2 regions of the Enterococcus spodopteracolus genome follow, and region 1 is predicted to be linked to the other one. Evidence: predicted binding sites of a transcription regulator. Region 1 holds the regulator's gene; the other holds the start of a gene.
What was found. The regulator NrdR, encoded in region 1, represses ribonucleotide reductase genes. The targets are predictions, from matches to a motif close to ACACNATATATNGTGT.
Positions count from the first base shown of each region.

Region 2: a site for NrdR is predicted at 2,652-2,667, ahead of P3R27_RS05465 (deoxynucleoside kinase). Genes of this name have one in related genera too.

Region 1 is NZ_JARJHD010000002.1:292,481-300,929, forward strand. Features, by position in the region: gene mutM (DNA-formamidopyrimidine glycosylase) at 79-915, shown strand; gene coaE (dephospho-CoA kinase) at 888-1,508, shown strand; gene P3R27_RS04255 (hypothetical protein) at 1,566-1,898, shown strand; gene nrdR (transcriptional regulator NrdR) at 2,357-2,842, shown strand; gene P3R27_RS04265 (replication initiation and membrane attachment family protein) at 2,865-4,247, shown strand; gene dnaI (primosomal protein DnaI) at 4,247-5,173, shown strand; gene P3R27_RS04275 (hypothetical protein) at 5,357-5,788, shown strand; gene P3R27_RS04280 (tRNA (adenine(22)-N(1))-methyltransferase) at 6,011-6,703, shown strand; gene P3R27_RS04285 (Nif3-like dinuclear metal center hexameric protein) at 6,705-7,829, shown strand; gene pepT (peptidase T) at 7,845-8,449, shown strand, end outside.
Region 2 is NZ_JARJHD010000003.1:82,233-90,681, reverse strand. Features, by position in the region: gene P3R27_RS05480 (phosphomevalonate kinase) at 1-502, opposite strand, end outside; gene mvaD (diphosphomevalonate decarboxylase) at 515-1,492, opposite strand; gene mvk (mevalonate kinase) at 1,485-2,432, opposite strand; gene P3R27_RS05465 (deoxynucleoside kinase) at 2,729-3,385, shown strand; gene P3R27_RS05460 (lytic polysaccharide monooxygenase) at 3,518-4,879, opposite strand; ribosomal protein L20 leader region at 5,843-5,972, shown strand; gene infC (translation initiation factor IF-3) at 6,016-6,540, shown strand; gene rpmI (50S ribosomal protein L35) at 6,612-6,812, shown strand; gene rplT (50S ribosomal protein L20) at 6,866-7,225, shown strand; gene P3R27_RS05440 (DUF3329 domain-containing protein) at 7,695-8,449, shown strand, end outside.

The DNA of each region.
Region 1 (8,449 bases):
ACAAATATAGTTTTTATTTTTGTCTCAGATAAGTTCGATTCAAAATCAAATAAGTGAAAATTGTAGGTGAGAAAAAGGATGCCCGAATTACCAGAAGTTGAAACTGTCCGTAGAGGATTAGAGAAATTAGTGAAAAACAAAAAAATCAATAACGTCCAAGTGCTATGGCCGAGAATCATTGAACAACCGGAGGTACCGATTTTTGAAGCAACGTTAATTGGTGAAACCATCGAATCGATCGGTCGCAGAGGGAAATTTTTGATTTTTCACTTGAGTCATTATGAAATGATCTCTCATTTACGGATGGAGGGGAAATATCAATATTTTAAAAAAGAAGAACCGATCGATAAACACACACATGTGATTTTTTCTTTTGAAGATGGCAGCCAATTACGATACCACGATGTACGAAAATTCGGCCGTATGACGATCGTTGAAAAAGGAGCGAGCAATACCTATAAAGGAATTTTGAAATTAGGTCCAGAGCCTTTACCAGATTTATTCTTATTAAAAGACTTTACCTTAGGGCTACAAAAGTCACACAAAGCCATCAAACCTTTGTTACTTGATCAAAAGTTGGTCACAGGACTAGGAAATATCTACGTAGATGAAGCATTATGGGAAGCGAAGATCCATCCAGAGCAACCAGCTGATTCTTTACGCCCAAAAGAAATCAAATTACTCCGTCAAGCAATCATTGATGTGTTGTCACGAGCAGTTGAAGCAGGGGGAACAACGATCCGAAGTTATCTCAATGCGTTAGGTGAATCAGGGAGTTTCCAAGTGGCTTTACATGTCTATGGGCAGACAGGAGAAGCATGTGTTCGTTGCCAAACACCAATCGTGAAAACGAAAGTTGCGCAAAGGGGGACGCACTATTGTCCAACATGTCAGAAATTAAGAATATCCAAGTAGGATTTGTTTTAGGTTTGACTGGGGGAATTGCGACAGGCAAGAGTACTGCCGCTGCTATTTTCCAACAATATGGCTTTCCAGTGATTGATGCCGATCAAGTGGCAAGAGAAGTCGTTGAACCGGATACGCCAGGACTTCATGCGTTGATTCAAGCATTTGGGAAAGAGATCCTCCAACAGGACGGCCACTTAGATCGGGCAAAACTTGGACAATTGATTTTCGGCTCTGTCACTGCACGTGAGCAATTGAATCAAGTATTAGATCCATTTATCCGTGGGAGAATCACTGAAGAAATCATAGAGAAGAAAGCACAATATCCGCTAATCGTCGTCGATATTCCTTTATTGTATGAAGGACAGTATGATACACAGATGGATGCCGTCGCAGTTGTCTATATTCCTGAATCTCAGCAAATCGAACGCTTGATGGTACGCAATCAATTATCGAAACAAGAAGCAGAACAACGAGTGAAAAGCCAACTGTCAATCGAGGAAAAGAAACGACGTGCGGATATCGTATTTGATAATCGCCAAACCAAGGAAGATTTATCCGCTGTAATTAAAAAATGGTTGTTGCTTAATCGCTTTCTTTGAGTAAATCGCAACATTTTGCTATGCTATTTATATAAAGAAAGAGGGGGAGATGATACGATGGGTACATTCAAAAACCAAAAAGATAAAGTAGTAGGTTCTGCGAAAGAAAAAATTGGTGAGATTCTCCACAAAGAAGATTTACAGGAAAAGGGCCAGATCCAAGCAGAAGAAGGTAAAATTCGTGAAGATGAATATCGGGCGAGAATTGCTGAGTTAGAAGACCAACATGTCGAAAAAGAATCCAAGCGACAGGACTTAACCACAGAACGCAAAGATCCAGAAACAAGCCCTGAAGTAAACCAAGACCCCCAAGTCGATCATCGTTCAACAGAACAAAAAATCGAAGAAGAACGAATGAAACATTACACGGGAATCGAAGATAAACTATAGGGATTACCCAAGCATTTAGTAAAATAGAAAATCAAAAAGAAACAGGCTGGTGCTAAACACCAGTCTGTTTTCGTTCGTTGAGATAAAAACACAACAAATCTTTCATTTCAAGCGATTTTTTAACTGGGACAGTCGCATTGCTTAATTGTTTCATGTTATACTAAAGTTAGTAATAAGAAAACGTTTATTACGATCCACTTGAATTAGTTCAATAAAAAATCAGTGGAAAAAAATCTAAAACAATAAGCAGTGAAGTTGTGAAAATCACTTTGAACTGAGTAATAAGATATAAATTGAAAAAATCCTTTTCATATTTTATAATTTTTAAGCTTAGTGTTGAAAACCAGTCTTCTTAAGACCAATGATCCATAATTGGTGGAAAGAGTTGACTGATAGAACAACTTCATTTGGTACATTCAAATAAGCGATTAAACTACACCAAGAGAGGTGAAATTACGATGAGATGTCCTAGATGTCAACATAACAACTCAAGAGTGATCGATAGTCGTCAAGCTGACGATGGTCGTGCGATAAGAAGACGCCGTGAGTGCGAAAAATGTTCCTTCCGTTTTACGACCTTTGAGCGAATTGAAGCGGCACCTTTATTAGTCATCAAGAAAAATGGTGAACGAGAAGAATTCAATCGTGACAAGATTTTACGTGGATTGATCCGTTCTGCCGAAAAACGTCCAGTAGCGATGGAACAAATGGAACAGATCGTCAACCATGTTGAAAATCGTGTAAGAAGTCTTGGCGAAAATGAGGTTTCAACTAATCTGATCGGTGAATACGTCATGGAAGATTTAGTCAACTTAGATGAAATCGCCTATATTCGCTTTGCGAGTGTCTATCGTCAATTCAAAGATATGTCTGTCTTTTTGAAAGAATTACAAGATATTGTTGATAAAGCAAAAGATACGGGTAATAGTGAAAATGATGCGTAATTAATAAAGGAGGGAGTATTCCTTGGAAAATGCGTGGAAAGAATTACAACCGAAAAATATTTACCAAGGAAGAAAGAGCAGTCCTTTAAAAGAAGAAGGAAAGTCTGCCTTGTTATTCCTTTACCAACCATTGATCGGGGGAGAAGCGTTGAGTCTTTACTTGACGCTGTATTCGGAGATCTCGTTAGAAACTGGCGTAGGTCCTGAAGGACTACACGCCGATTTATTGAGTAGTCTAAGTTGTGGCTTACCGCAATTTTATGAGGCACGAAAAAAATTAGAAGGAATCGGTCTTTTAGAAGTCTATTTCAAAAAAGATGAAAATTTGGGTAATTGTTTTCTTTATGAGGTGTTAGAACCGATGGACGTTCCTACGTTTTTCAATGATACGTTACTTTCTTTTTTACTTCTAGAAAAAGTTGGCGAACGTCGATTCAACCAATTGACAGAATTATTTAAGCCAAAAAATCTTTCGCATGAAGGCTATCAAAAAATCACTAAGAAGTTTTTGGAAGTCTATCGGTTCAATGAAACAGTCTATGCAGCAAACCAAGAACAAGTGGAATCGATCCAGCAAAAATTCACACCTGTTGAACCCAAATCATTGATCGCAGATTCAGACTCGTTTGACTGGACGTTTTTAACCGATTGGTTGAAGAAACAACACATCAATCAGTTGACAGAACCAGTTCTGCAACAAGCGAAAACATACCAACAACTCTATGGCTTCGATGAACTGACTTTAGGAGAGTTGATTCTACAGTCATTTGATTTTACGACAGAAGAAGTATCTTTAAAAGAACTCCAACGGATCGTCTTGTTACGGCAGCAACAGCAGAATACGTTGCGACAATCGAGCAACACTCTGGTTACCGATCAGTCTGCTGAAACAGGTGTCCCTGTCAATCAGGCGTTGCCTAGTGCTGCACAACAATTGATCCAAGTCGCACGCCAAACCCCACCGATGCGTTATCTCGAAGCGATAAAAAAAGAAAAAGGCGGGTATGTTTCCAAACAGGAAAATTGGTTGTTGCAAGATTTGGTCACCCAATCTGGTCTGTCTAGCAGTGTCATCAACATTTTGATCAACTATGTGTTAGTCATAAAAAACCATGCGAGCTTAAATGCGAGCTTCGTGAATACGATCGCTAATGAGTGGGCGCAAAAAAAAATCAGTATGCCAGAAGAAGCGATTGAGCATCTCCATACATTGAGTACGAAAGCGAAGCAACCGAAAGCGTCAAAACAGAACAACACGTCCAATTATCGACGAAATGTAAGGCGAGAAAAATTGCCTGATTGGGTCAATCAACCAAAAGACGAAACACAAATCAGTACAGAGAAAAAAGCCGAGATCGATCGTCGCTTCAAAGAGTATCTGGCTAAAAAGGAAGGTGAGAGCTAATGGAAGATGTGGGAAAAGAACTGAAGAAAATCATCAGTAAACGCAACTACCAAGAAAAGTATTCCGAGATGATTGCTGAAGTTTTGAATGATGCGGACGTTCAAGCCTTTCTGTCAGCCCATCAAGACCGACTGACGCAAGCGGATATCGAAAAAAGTTATGCCAAACTCTATGAGTATGTCCAAGAAAAAAGAAAATATCAAACGAATGATCCAACCATGATCGCTCCCGGATATGAACCAAAATTGACATTGAACTTCCACTATGTCGACGTCACCTACGTGCCGACAGAAGCGCTCTTAGCTCGTCAAAAACAAGAAGAGATCAAGAGTCGTGTGAAAGCAATGGATATGCCCAAAGACATCCAATCTGCTTCCTTTGAAAATTTCGAACGAACAGATGGACGTGGCTATGCAAGCTTAGAAGCATTAGACTTCGTTGAACAATATTCAGCTGATCCTAAAAGCTTTCACAAAGGGTTGTACTTGGTCGGAAGTTTTGGTATCGGGAAAACCTATCTTTTAGGTGCAACAGCGAAAGAACTGGCAATCAAAGGATTCACCACAACGTTGGTTCATTTTCCAACATTTGCAGTTGAAATGAAGCAGGCCATCGGTAAAGATCAAGTGGCTGAGAAGTTAGATGCGGTGAAGAAATCGCCGATCTTGATGATCGATGATATTGGAGCGGATGCGATGAGTAGTTGGATCCGTGACGAAGTATTTGGTGTCATCTTACAGTTTCGAATGCAAGAACAATTGCCAACGTTCTTTTCTTCAAACTTCACGATGAACGAATTAGAACAGCATTTGACGGTGACACAACGAGGCGATGAGGAACCGTTGAAAGCCAAACGGATCATGGAACGAATCCGCTATTTGACAAAAGAAATCGAAATGACAGGCCGAAATCGCCGAAATGGCTAATGGTATTAAATGATTTTTACAGAAACAGGTTGGAGTATCTACTCAACTGTCACTGTTTTTCACCTTTTCAATAAAAATTCATAAAATGAACAAAGTTAAGATGAAACGAATCCATGGACTTGAGGAAATAACCGGATGGAATCATCAAAGCAGTAACGCAAGAAATTACACGGAGGATGTATGATGAAAGCTATTTTAACTGGTCTAGTTGCTGCCGGTCTCTTGTTTGCATTGGCAGGCTGCGGCAACGAAGAAGGAAGTACAGGTTCAATCGATTCGATCAATGCAGAATCGACAGTGGAAACAGATAGTTCTACCGAACAAAAGCAAAGTGTGTTTACAGGTACGATCGAAAGCTTCGGCGAAGCGGAAGGTGATGTATACCAAATCACCGTCAAAGATGTAGAAGAAATAAAAGATCCAGCAAATATCGGTACATCCTTCAGCAATGATGGAGTGATCTTAAATGCTTCAGTGGATCAAATCACTGGTGGTGTCGATTCCTTGAAAGAAGGAGAAAAGATCGAATTTAAATTGGTAGAAATGGCGGTCATGACGATGTCGATCCCTCCACAAGTTCCTGGAAATTCGATCATTGAGATCACTGCCCAATAAAAAAAGAATCAATCGAGATCTTTTGATTAATTGTTAAAAAAAGACTGGGATATTTTCCCAGTTCTTTTTTCTATTGAACATAAACTAATGTTATGATAGGAATAAGAACAATAGTTATCATAAAAGCGTAAATAAGTAGGATAACTTTGATAAGTAAGTGTTTGTCCAAAGGCGTGACAAATTGGATGACATCCAAACATTCAGTAGTTAAGGAGTGGAACAATGAATCACACAGAGTTATCGAAACGTCTTGAAACTGTCGGACGTTTTGTACCAGAAGCTGCTCGTTTAGCAGATATCGGTTCAGATCATGCGTACTTACCCGTCGCATTGATGCTAAAAGGGAAAATCGACTTTGCTGTAGCTGGAGAAGTCGTTAAAGGACCCTATGAATCGGCAAAACGACAGGTGATGAAAAATGGACTGTCTGAGCGAATAGAGGTACGCTTGGCTAATGGATTAGATGCCATCGAAAAGCACGATCAAATCAGCGCGATCACGATTGCTGGCATGGGAGGCTCTTTGATTCGCGACATTTTAGAATCTGGTCGGCAAAACCAGCGCTTATCGGGAGAAGAACGTTTGATTCTACAGCCCAATATTGGCGAAAAAACGCTAAGAATGTGGCTAAAAGAAAATAACTATCAGATCATTGCAGAAGAAATCATCGAAGAAAACAAAAAAATCTATGAGATCATCGTAGCTGAAAAGAAAGAACAGCCCATCGATTATTCTGAAAAAGAGCTGATGTTTGGGCCATTCTTACTCGAAGAGAAAAACGCTACTTTTTCGGCAAAATGGCAACGTGAGCTTAAACAACGTGAAGTGATCTTAGAGCAATTAAAAAATGCGAGTGAACAAAACAGATATGAGACAATCCAACAAGAGGTGGAATGGATCAAGGAGGTTTTATGACATGTCCATTAAAGCACAAGATTTCATCAAAAAATTTGAAAGCTATTGCCCGCAATGGTTAGCAGAAGAAGGCGATCCAGTTGGGTTGCATATCGGCACCTTGGACAAACCGATCCAACGTGTGATGATGACTTTAGATGTCCGACCAGAAGTGGTGGCAGAAGCCATTGAGAAAAAAATCGATCTTTTGATTGCAAAACATCCCCCTATTTTTAGACCAGTCAAACGCTTGATCACTGATTCTCCACAAGAAAAAATGTACGCTGATTTGTTGAAACATGACATTGCAGTCTATGCAGCTCACACAAACATGGATATCATTGAAGATGGGTTGAACGATTGGTTTTGTGAGCAATTAGGAATTGAGGTCACAGGTCATCTTGTTCAAACACATGAACGTGGCTATAAAAAATTGATCAGTTACCTTCCAGTGGAGGATGCTCCGCGTTTAAGAGCTGCCTTAGCAAAAGCGGGGGCCGGAGAACAAGGAGAGTATGATAGTACAAGTTTTACCTCTATCGGCCAAGGTCGATTCCGTCCAAAAGCTGGGGCGAATCCAACAATTGGTGAAGTCGGCCGTGCTGAACAAGTCCAAGAAGCCAAAGTCGAAGTGATCTTCCCAGAAAATATAGAAAAGAAAGTCTTACAAGCGATGTTTACAGCACATCCTTACGAAGAACCAGCATTTGATTTGTTCTCGATCGATGCACCAGTTAAAACCTGGGGATTAGGTCGTATTGGGGAACTAGCAAAAGAACAGAGCTTGGATGATTTCGCAGCCCATGTAAAAGAAGTTTTTCAATTGGAAGGTTTACGTGTGGTTCGCCCAACGACAAGTCCACAAAAAATGATCAAACGAGTCGCTATTTGTGGTGGGAGTGGTGAGAAGTTTTATCCCGCTGCCTTGGCTCAAGGAGCGGATGTCTATATTACTGGCGATATTTATTTCCATACAGCGCAAGATATGCAAAGTGCAGGATTAGCTGCAATTGATCCTGGCCATTATATCGAATCATTGTGCAAGGAAAAATTTGTAAAGAAGTTTGAAAAGTGGAAAAACGAAGAGAATTGGACGGTTGACTTTTTTGTTTCAGAAACATCGACCAATCCATTTGAATTTAAATAAAAAGGAGAGTCATTTATGTACGAGAACTTATTACCGCGATTTTTAAGATATGTCAAAACGGAAACACAATCCGATCCAACAAGTCATACTACGCCATCTACGCAAACGCAAGTAGAGTTTGCGCAAGTTTTGAAAAAAGAATTAGAAGATCTAGGCTTGTCTGATGTAACATACAATACAGAAAATGGTTTTGTGATTGCTACACTACCTAGTAATATCGATCATGACGTACGTTCGATTGGTTTTATTGCTCACATGGATACCGCTGATTTCAATGCTGTAGGCGTAAATCCTCAGATCATTGAAAATTATGATGGCGAATCAACGATCGTTCTAGATAAAGAAGGGCGCTTTACCTTGAATGTCAAAGATTTCCCTAATTTAAAAAATTATGATGGCCATACGTTGATCACCACTGATGGTACGACATTATTAGGCGCAGATGACAAAGCAGGTATTGCAGAAATTATGACAGCTATGGAGATTTTGTTGAAAAATCCTTCAATTCCTCATGGGGAGATCAAAGTTGCTTTTGGTCCAGACGAAGAAATCGGAGTTGGTGCGGATAAATTTGACGTAGAACAGTTCAACGTGGATTTTGCTTACACGATCGATGGTGG
Region 2 (8,449 bases), on a different contig from region 1:
AGCTAGCCGCAATATCGCCACAAGAACCATTGTCTTGGACAGCTAGATTAGCTAAAGCTGCAATTTTAAATATCTCAAGCTGAGATAAATGCAGTGCGTAAAATTGGTTCAATGCTCGAACAGTCGCTACCGCTACTGCGCCACTAGAACCTAGTCCATACTTTCTGCCATTTGAGCTATCTAATTCACTGGTTACCTTCAAATCATAAAATGAAAGAAGAATATTTTTTTCCTGTGCATATTTCTCAGTTAAACGTATAGCAGCAAGGATATAATGGAACGGGTTTTCACGGATATCTAGAACGAGTTCGCCTTTTCGTCTTGTCCAACGCACAGGCATCTCGCTATATTGTGCAGATTGGATACTCCCTACTTTCCGAGCAGCTTCTACTGTTACTGTGACGAATTGATCGACTGCCACGATAATTGCAGGATGCCCCGTTTCGACAACTGCGTATTCTCCAGCGATATAAAGTTTTCCAGGTGCAGATACTTCAACCATAACAATCTCCCTTTATTCAATAATCGTGATTCCTTGCCCAGCATGAGCAAGAATCACTTGCTGACGGCTAAATAATTCAATGAATTTTTCTTGAACTGCCGTTTGATTTTTCTTTTCAACTAACACTTTGACATTTGGCCCCGCATCCATGGTGAAATAGCAAGGGATTCCTGAAGCACGTAGTTCACGAACTGCTTGCATCGCCTTCAGACTATCCGGAGACCAGTAGGTGAAGGGTGGATTAGCCGCTAACGTGGTGCCGTGCATTTTTAACCCATTTCGCTCCATGATTTCACCCATTCTTTGGAACGATTTTTCAGCGATTGCTTGTTTCAGCTCCCGTAGATCTGTTTCGACTGAATCAAGCCACCCTTGATAAAAATGCGAAGTTTCCACTGTTCGACGCATCCCATCACGACTAGATACATCTTTTTGTTGATCATTGATCAATACAAATACCATGGCGAGTTCGTCTTCAAATCCATTAGAAGAGATTTGTTGCGCATATGAAGTTTGGTCATCATGCCCTTTTTCCCATTCCACGAAGCCACCAAAAATACTACGACAAGCAGAGCCAGAGCCGCGACGAGCCAATCTGGACAAGGCTTGTTTATCCAATTCGAGTCCTAGGGCTTCATTACAGGCGCCAGCTAACGCAGCTAGACCGCTTGCAGAGGAAGCTAACCCTGCGGCTGTTGGAACAAAGTTATGGCTGATCACTTTTGCGCGTTTGTTGGTATTCGCTTGTATGCGTACAAGATCAAGGAAGTGACTGATTTTTTTGGTGGCTGCTTCTGTTTGTAATTCATGATCTAAATAAAACAGATCATCTGTGAACGAATCTGAAAAAATCACTTCGGTTTCTGTATAGAAAGCATCGAGTGTGAGAGATAAACTGTTGTTCATCGGAAGAATCAATTCTTCATTTTTTTTGCCCCAATATTTGATCAAGGCGATATTTGTATAAGCACGGGCTTTACTACTAAGCATAGGTATGTACTCCTAATCCTTGAATCCAAGTTTCAGCTGCGCCTGCTTGTATTAGTGCGTGGCTGATTTCTTGAGCTTCTGTTTTTGTTTGTGCTAAGGCAATCATACATCCACCACGTCCGCCACCGGTCAATTTTGCACCTAAAGCGCCAGCAGCAAGTGCGGTAGCGATCAGAGTATCTAAAAAGTCATTACTGATCGTCAAACTTTTTAGAATGCGCTGGGCATCATTCATTGCTTCAGCTAGTTTTTCTGGTGAATTGTCGATAATTGCTTTTTTAGCTTGTTTCGTCAAGTATCCTAGTTGTTGGATTTTTTGTCCAGTTTTCTGCGCATCTTTCTCAAAAAGGTGTGCGACATCTTTCACCGCTGCACGTGTTTGTCCTTTGATTCCCGTATCAGCGACAATCAAGAAAGCATCGACATTCAACGCAAAATAATCAAAAGGATGGCCTTTTGTAAAATAAATCGGTTCGAATCCACTTGTTGCGGCAGCATCGATTCCACTGGGGTTTCCATGTGCGATTTTTTCAGAAACTTGCACATGTGCCAATAATTGTTCTCGTGATAATGGCAACTCATAGGCGGAATAAAAAGCTCGTGTGATCGCAGTGGCTACGGCTGCACTGGAACCCATCCCACGTTCTGCAGGGATGGTGCTTTCAATCGTTAAACGCAAGGTGTCTTGCACATGGTAGTGAGTTTTCAGACCAGCAATCAGCTGTTTGATATTATTCAACGCATGTGGTGCATCATGTAAATTTCCTATATAGTAGGAAGAAATAAGTTGATCTTTATTGAATGATTGGAGTGCTTCAAGTGTAGCTGTTACTTTTGTTGCATAAAACGGAAAGGCAATGGCAGGCTCGCCGTAAACGACAGCATGCTCACCCATTAAAATCAGTTTTCCACTCGATTCCCCTTGGCCATGAATTGCCATAATACAACTCCTTCTTTTCCTCTAAGAGTAGCTTTTTAACAAAAAATAAAGCGCCTATTACTATGTGCGCAATGTTTGTCCAAAAAAACAGTCCTTCTTTATTTTACTAAAACCAGTCAAGAAGTAAAATAAAGAATACGATTTCTCGATAAAAAACGTGATTTTCTTAATAAAATTTTGATTTTTCATAGGAAAGAATCTTGTTGATTTCGTTTGACACCACAAGATATTGGGGTTATATTTAGAAATATGAGAAAAAAACACTGTATTTAGTGGGAGAAGTGAGCTGGAGGGAAATGAGTGTGATTGTTTTAGCAGGAACGATAGGAGCAGGGAAATCAAGCTTAACAAAAATGATTGCTGACCATTTTAAGAGTCAGGCATTTTACGAATCAATCGATGACAACGAAGTATTGCCTTTGTTTTATGCAAACCCTGAACAATATGCGTTTTTATTGCAAATTTATTTTTTGAATAAGCGATTTGCAAGCATCAAGCAAGCGATGCAAGAGGATAACAATGTGTTAGATCGTTCGATCTATGAAGATTCATTATTATTTCATTTAAATGCAGATCTTGGTCGAGCGACAGCAACAGAAGTCCAAGTCTACGATGAATTATTGGCGAACATGATGGAAGAATTGCCCTATGCGGCATCGAAAAAACATCCCGATCTATTGGTTCATATTCGCGTATCTTTTTCAACCATGTTAGAACGGATCGAAAAAAGAGGACGGGCATATGAGCAACTTTCTTTTGATCCTAGTCTCTATGAGTATTATCAAGAATTGAATCGCCGTTATGATGAATGGTATGAAGCTTATAGTGAAAGTCCTAAGCTTCAAATCGACGGGGACTGCTTGAACTTTGTGGAAGATGAAGCAGCTAGAGTGCAAGTGTTACAAATGATTGAAGAAAAACTAACGGAGATCCGCGAAGAAATCAGCGTATAAAAAAATGTTCTGACTTAAATGGAACTTTGAATTGTCCAAATAAAAAATCACAAAAAAGAGGCAACCACAAATGAGTGATTGCCTCTTGCTTATTTCAATCGCTGTTTAGTCGAACAAAGGGGAGTGAGTGATTTATTTAGGATAGAATAATGAGTGAGCAATTCCTGGTGCCCAGTTTGTATCACCGTAGTTCAAGTGAGACTGCCAAGTAATGTAAGTCACACCGTTGTGTACAACTTCTTCACCGGCTGTATAAGACACAGGTGAGAAGAAGCTTCCTACTGTCCATTGACGTCCAGTAACGACTTCACCGCCACCGTTTTCATCGCGATCAGTTGTGATTGTTAATGTGTTACTTGCATCTGAAACATCGCCTTCATTGCTGATTGCGCGAATGACAAATGAGTATTGCGTTTCAGGAGTTAGACCTTCTACTTCAAAAACAGTTTCAGCAGTTGAACCAATCAACTCGCCATTACGGAAGATATCATACTGTTTGATTCCTTTCGAGTGTGTTGAAGCTCCCCACATCAATGAAACGCTTGAGCTTGTTTGACCCATTGAATGTAAGTTTCTAGGTGCAGTCGGTTTTTCTTCTGCCGTTTCAGATAAAGTTGTTACAGATAAAGATGTTCTTTCAGAAACTAATCCTGTTTGGCCTACTGCCTCGATTTCGTATGTGTATGTAGTTTCCGCAGTTAAGTTTTGATCGCTGAAATCTGGTGAAGCTGTATTTCCTAATAATTGACCGTCACGGTAAACGTTGAATGATGAAGCATTTGCTTGTCCATCCCAAGTCAATTGAACAGTTGAAGAAGTCACGTCAGTTGCACGAACATTACGTGGTGCTGTAGGTGCTACTGGAATTACCGAGTCACCTTTCAAGTTTACGTCGATTACTTGATAGAATGCCATTGCTGTATCGTGGACATCCCAAACAGCTAAAACAACATGGTAACCAAGACGGTCGCTAGGAATATTCACTGAGTGTGATGGGTTGGTTGCAGCTTGAGCGCCACCATGGTTGATCGTTGTTAACAATTCAAAATCGCTACGATTTAATTGATCATTTGGATTCCAATCAGCTTTTGTGATGTAGTAATGCCATTTAGTTGTAGGGTGAGTTGCGGTATAGCGCCAAGTGAATGTGTTAGGACCTGTGTTTAAGTCTTGTTTTGTCCACATTGTCGCAGTTTGACGGTCCAAGTTGAAGTTGTTTCCAACAGCACCGCCTGCAGAAGCGATTTGTCCGTCAGCAGGACCTGCTGATGGAAATCCTTTTGGCGCTTCTAAAGATTGTGGTTCATAAATCACAGGACCGTATTTTGCTAATGCTGCATCATGATTGATTGAGCGATCGCGGCTTCCTTGGTATGAACGACTGATCGGTGATTGTACATAACCGTGAGCTGAAGTGTCTTGTCCTCCAATAGATAAACCTACTCCTACTAAAATGCTAGAGCATAGAACTGTTGCTAAAATTTGTTTTTTCATGTTTCCCTCCATAGATAAAATGATAATTTAGATAACTAATAAGGTCGATGAGTATGACTCGTTCGATGTGCTTCGTTGTTATCTTTATGTAATACTATCAGAGAATTTTACTATTGAATAATCTGTTTATACCAGATATTAGGTAAATTTGGGACTTGACACCAAATTGGAAAATAATTATTGGAAATATGAATAAATATTGCTTTTAGAGATGTTTTTGTTGTGTTTTTTATTGATTATTTGTTTTTTTATTCTGTATATAAAAAATAACAAACAATTTTTTTCTAAATGAGGTAGCTTAGCTGATCATTCATAGTTGTTTTTTCATGGTTATTCACATATATACCTTTTCGTTGGTTGTTTTAATCTCTTTTTATGGATGCAACCAGCAATTTTTTGCTCTTAGATTATGTTAGGCGTGTTTCACCTAATTATCGAAAAAAACGATTTAGAATCTCGTTAATTTAGATACAAGAATTTCGAGGTTGTTAAATAAATATCTCAAGCAATTCTCTCTATTTTTATGTAAATAAGATTTAGGCAACGTATATCAAAAGATGAGTTTCGTAATTAGTGTTATCTGAAATTAAGGTTAAAAAAAGAAGAGTTACGAATTAGTTTATAACGATGTGCAGGTGAAAACATAGTAGGAACATAGAAAATAAGATGTGCTGTAACGTTGTTTTTAAGGTTTTCAGCAACTTTTTTGGAATGAAGAAATGAATGATTTGATCAGATTTTATTTTTATTCTTTTAAAACGAAAGAAACAAAACGATATAAAACGATATAAAACGTAAATGAGGTAGTAGCAAAGGAGGCACGTATTCGATTGGTGAGAAGCAGAGCAACAAAAATGTCCAATTGCTGAGTTGCATGAGATGAATCACTGCTATGAGCAAATAGAAAAAAGTGGAAAAATGATTGACAAAAAGAAATGGATTTGGTATGATAATTAAGTTGAGAAATAAAAGCAGAAGCACCCGCTTCTCGCCTTAGTTGATACAGTCACTGGGCTAGATAGTTTTCATCTATATGTAGTATAGGTGGAGTACGTGCGGGTTCTATCAAAAGAACTCGTTTTTTTATTGCCGTTCATTCGGTAAGCTTTTCTTTCTCTCATAATATTTGGAGGTGAATGACCATAGCAAAGGATATGATGGTTAACGACGGCATTCGTGCACGTGAATTACGATTGATCGGTTCAGATGGTGAGCAATTAGGAGTTAAGTCAAAAGCAGAAGCATTGCAAATTGCAGAACAATCAAACTTGGATCTTGTGTTAGTTGCTCCAGGTGCGAAACCACCAGTAGCGCGAATCATGGACTACGGAAAATACCGTTTCGAGCAACAAAAGAAAGACCGCGAAGCGCGTAAAAAACAAAAAGTGATCAATGTAAAAGAAGTTCGTTTAAGTCCAACAATTGATTTGAATGACTTCAATACAAAACTTCGTAATGCACGTAAGTTCTTAGAGAAAGGCGATAAAGTGAAAGCTTCTATCCGTTTCAAAGGCCGTGCCATTACCCACAAAGAAATTGGTCAAAAAGTCTTGGATCGCTTAGCTGAAGAAACTGCTGATATTGCAACAGTGGAACAAAAAGCGAAAATGGACGGACGCAGCATGTTCTTGACGCTGGCACCGAAAAACGACAGTAAGTAATTTGAATGACTAACTGATTGTTGGACAGTCAATAGTCGGATAACGAAAGATTTTGAGGAGGAAATATAGTCATGCCAAAACAAAAAACACACCGCGGATCAGCAAAACGTTTCAAACGTACTGGTAAAGGCGGATTGAAACGCTTCCGTGCGTTTACAAGTCACCGTTTCCACGGCAAAACTAAAAAACAACGCCGTCAATTACGTAAAGCGCGCATGGTTTCTAGTGGCGATTTCAAACGTATTCGTCAACAACTAGCAAAAATGAAATAAGAACGTAAAATAACTGAAATTTAAAGATTTATTTTTATTAGGAGGAATTATACATGGCACGTGTAAAAGGTGGAACAGTAACTCGTAAACGTCGCAAAAAAATGCTGAAATTAGCAAAAGGTTACTACGGTTCAAAACACACTTTATTTAAAACAGCAAAAGAACAAGTAATGAATTCATACAACTACGCATATCGCGATCGTCGTCAAAAGAAACGCGACTTCCGCAAATTGTGGATCGCTCGTATCAACGCAGCGGCTCGTATGAATGGCTTAAGCTACTCAAAATTGATGCACGGTTTGAAATTAGCTGAAATCGACATCAACCGCAAAATGTTAGCTGACTTGGCTGTCCATGATGCAGCAGCATTTACTGCATTAGCTGACCAAGCAAAAGACGCTTTAGCTAAATAAGCAACTAGCGTAAAACCCACCTTTATTGTGTGGGTTTTTTATTTTGTTTCGGAAATTGTCCTAACATATTTGTACTCTCCTTGTATCTATCAAATAGTAAAAGACTTTTCTTTTTTTCAGCTGTGGGATCTTCATTATTGTATGATTTGATTTTAATACTAAATTTTAATTAGGATTTATCTTGAATAATCCAGTGGTTTTGATAAATTCCTTGTAGAATCAAGTAAAAAGATTCGCGTAGATTTGTTCCTGTTGATTCCTCGTAAATTTTCTTTATTGTCAATAAATATTACTTTCATGGTAAATTACATTTTTATTTAAAGGTATAAAAGGATTTTGATATCAATATAAAAAAATGATGAATAGTATAATTTGATTTGAGGGCATCCAATGATTTGAAATCTTGTAATAATGTTATAATAATATCCATAAGTAATCACTTAAATAACTGTTGGAAGGGAAGAACAAAATGAATCGAATAATCGATAGTATCTGTAAGCATAAAAAGATGATTGTGATAGTTTCTGTTTACGTAGTCATGGTCATCTTGAATTTTTTAACGCCATTGATTGCAGATGATATTGAATACATGTACAAAACAACCAGTTTTTCAACTATTCTCCATGACGAATATATGCAATATATGAATTGGACAGGTCGGTCAGTGGTCCATATCATTGCGCGTTTATTTTTATTGATGCCAAAAATCGTATTCAATTTTATGAATCCATTGATTTATGTTTTACTAACCATTTTGATCTATAAAATATCAACTAAAGATAATGAGAATTTTTATGTGTTTAAATATTTAATAATCAATTTGTTGATTTGGCTATTTGTCCCAACTTTCGGACAAACGATCTTATGGGAGACTGGAGCTTCGAATTATCTATGGGGTGGCATCATCATTATTAGTTTCCTTTCTATGTATCACCGCTATTATACAAAAGGTCGAGAACTACCATTCAGTCAACCATTGCAAATTATTATTATGACAGTTTTAGGGATACTTGCCGGATGGTGTAATGAAAATACATCTGGTGGAGCGATTCTTGTTGTTTTAGGATATATCTATTTTATCTATAAAGAGAAAAGACCGATCAAGGTATGGTTGCTTTCAGGTTTAGGTGGAGCAATCTTTGGATTATTAATGATGGTTGCGGCTCCTGGGAATGCGATACGAGCTACGTACTTTGACCGTAGTACATGGTCATTTGCTCGTAA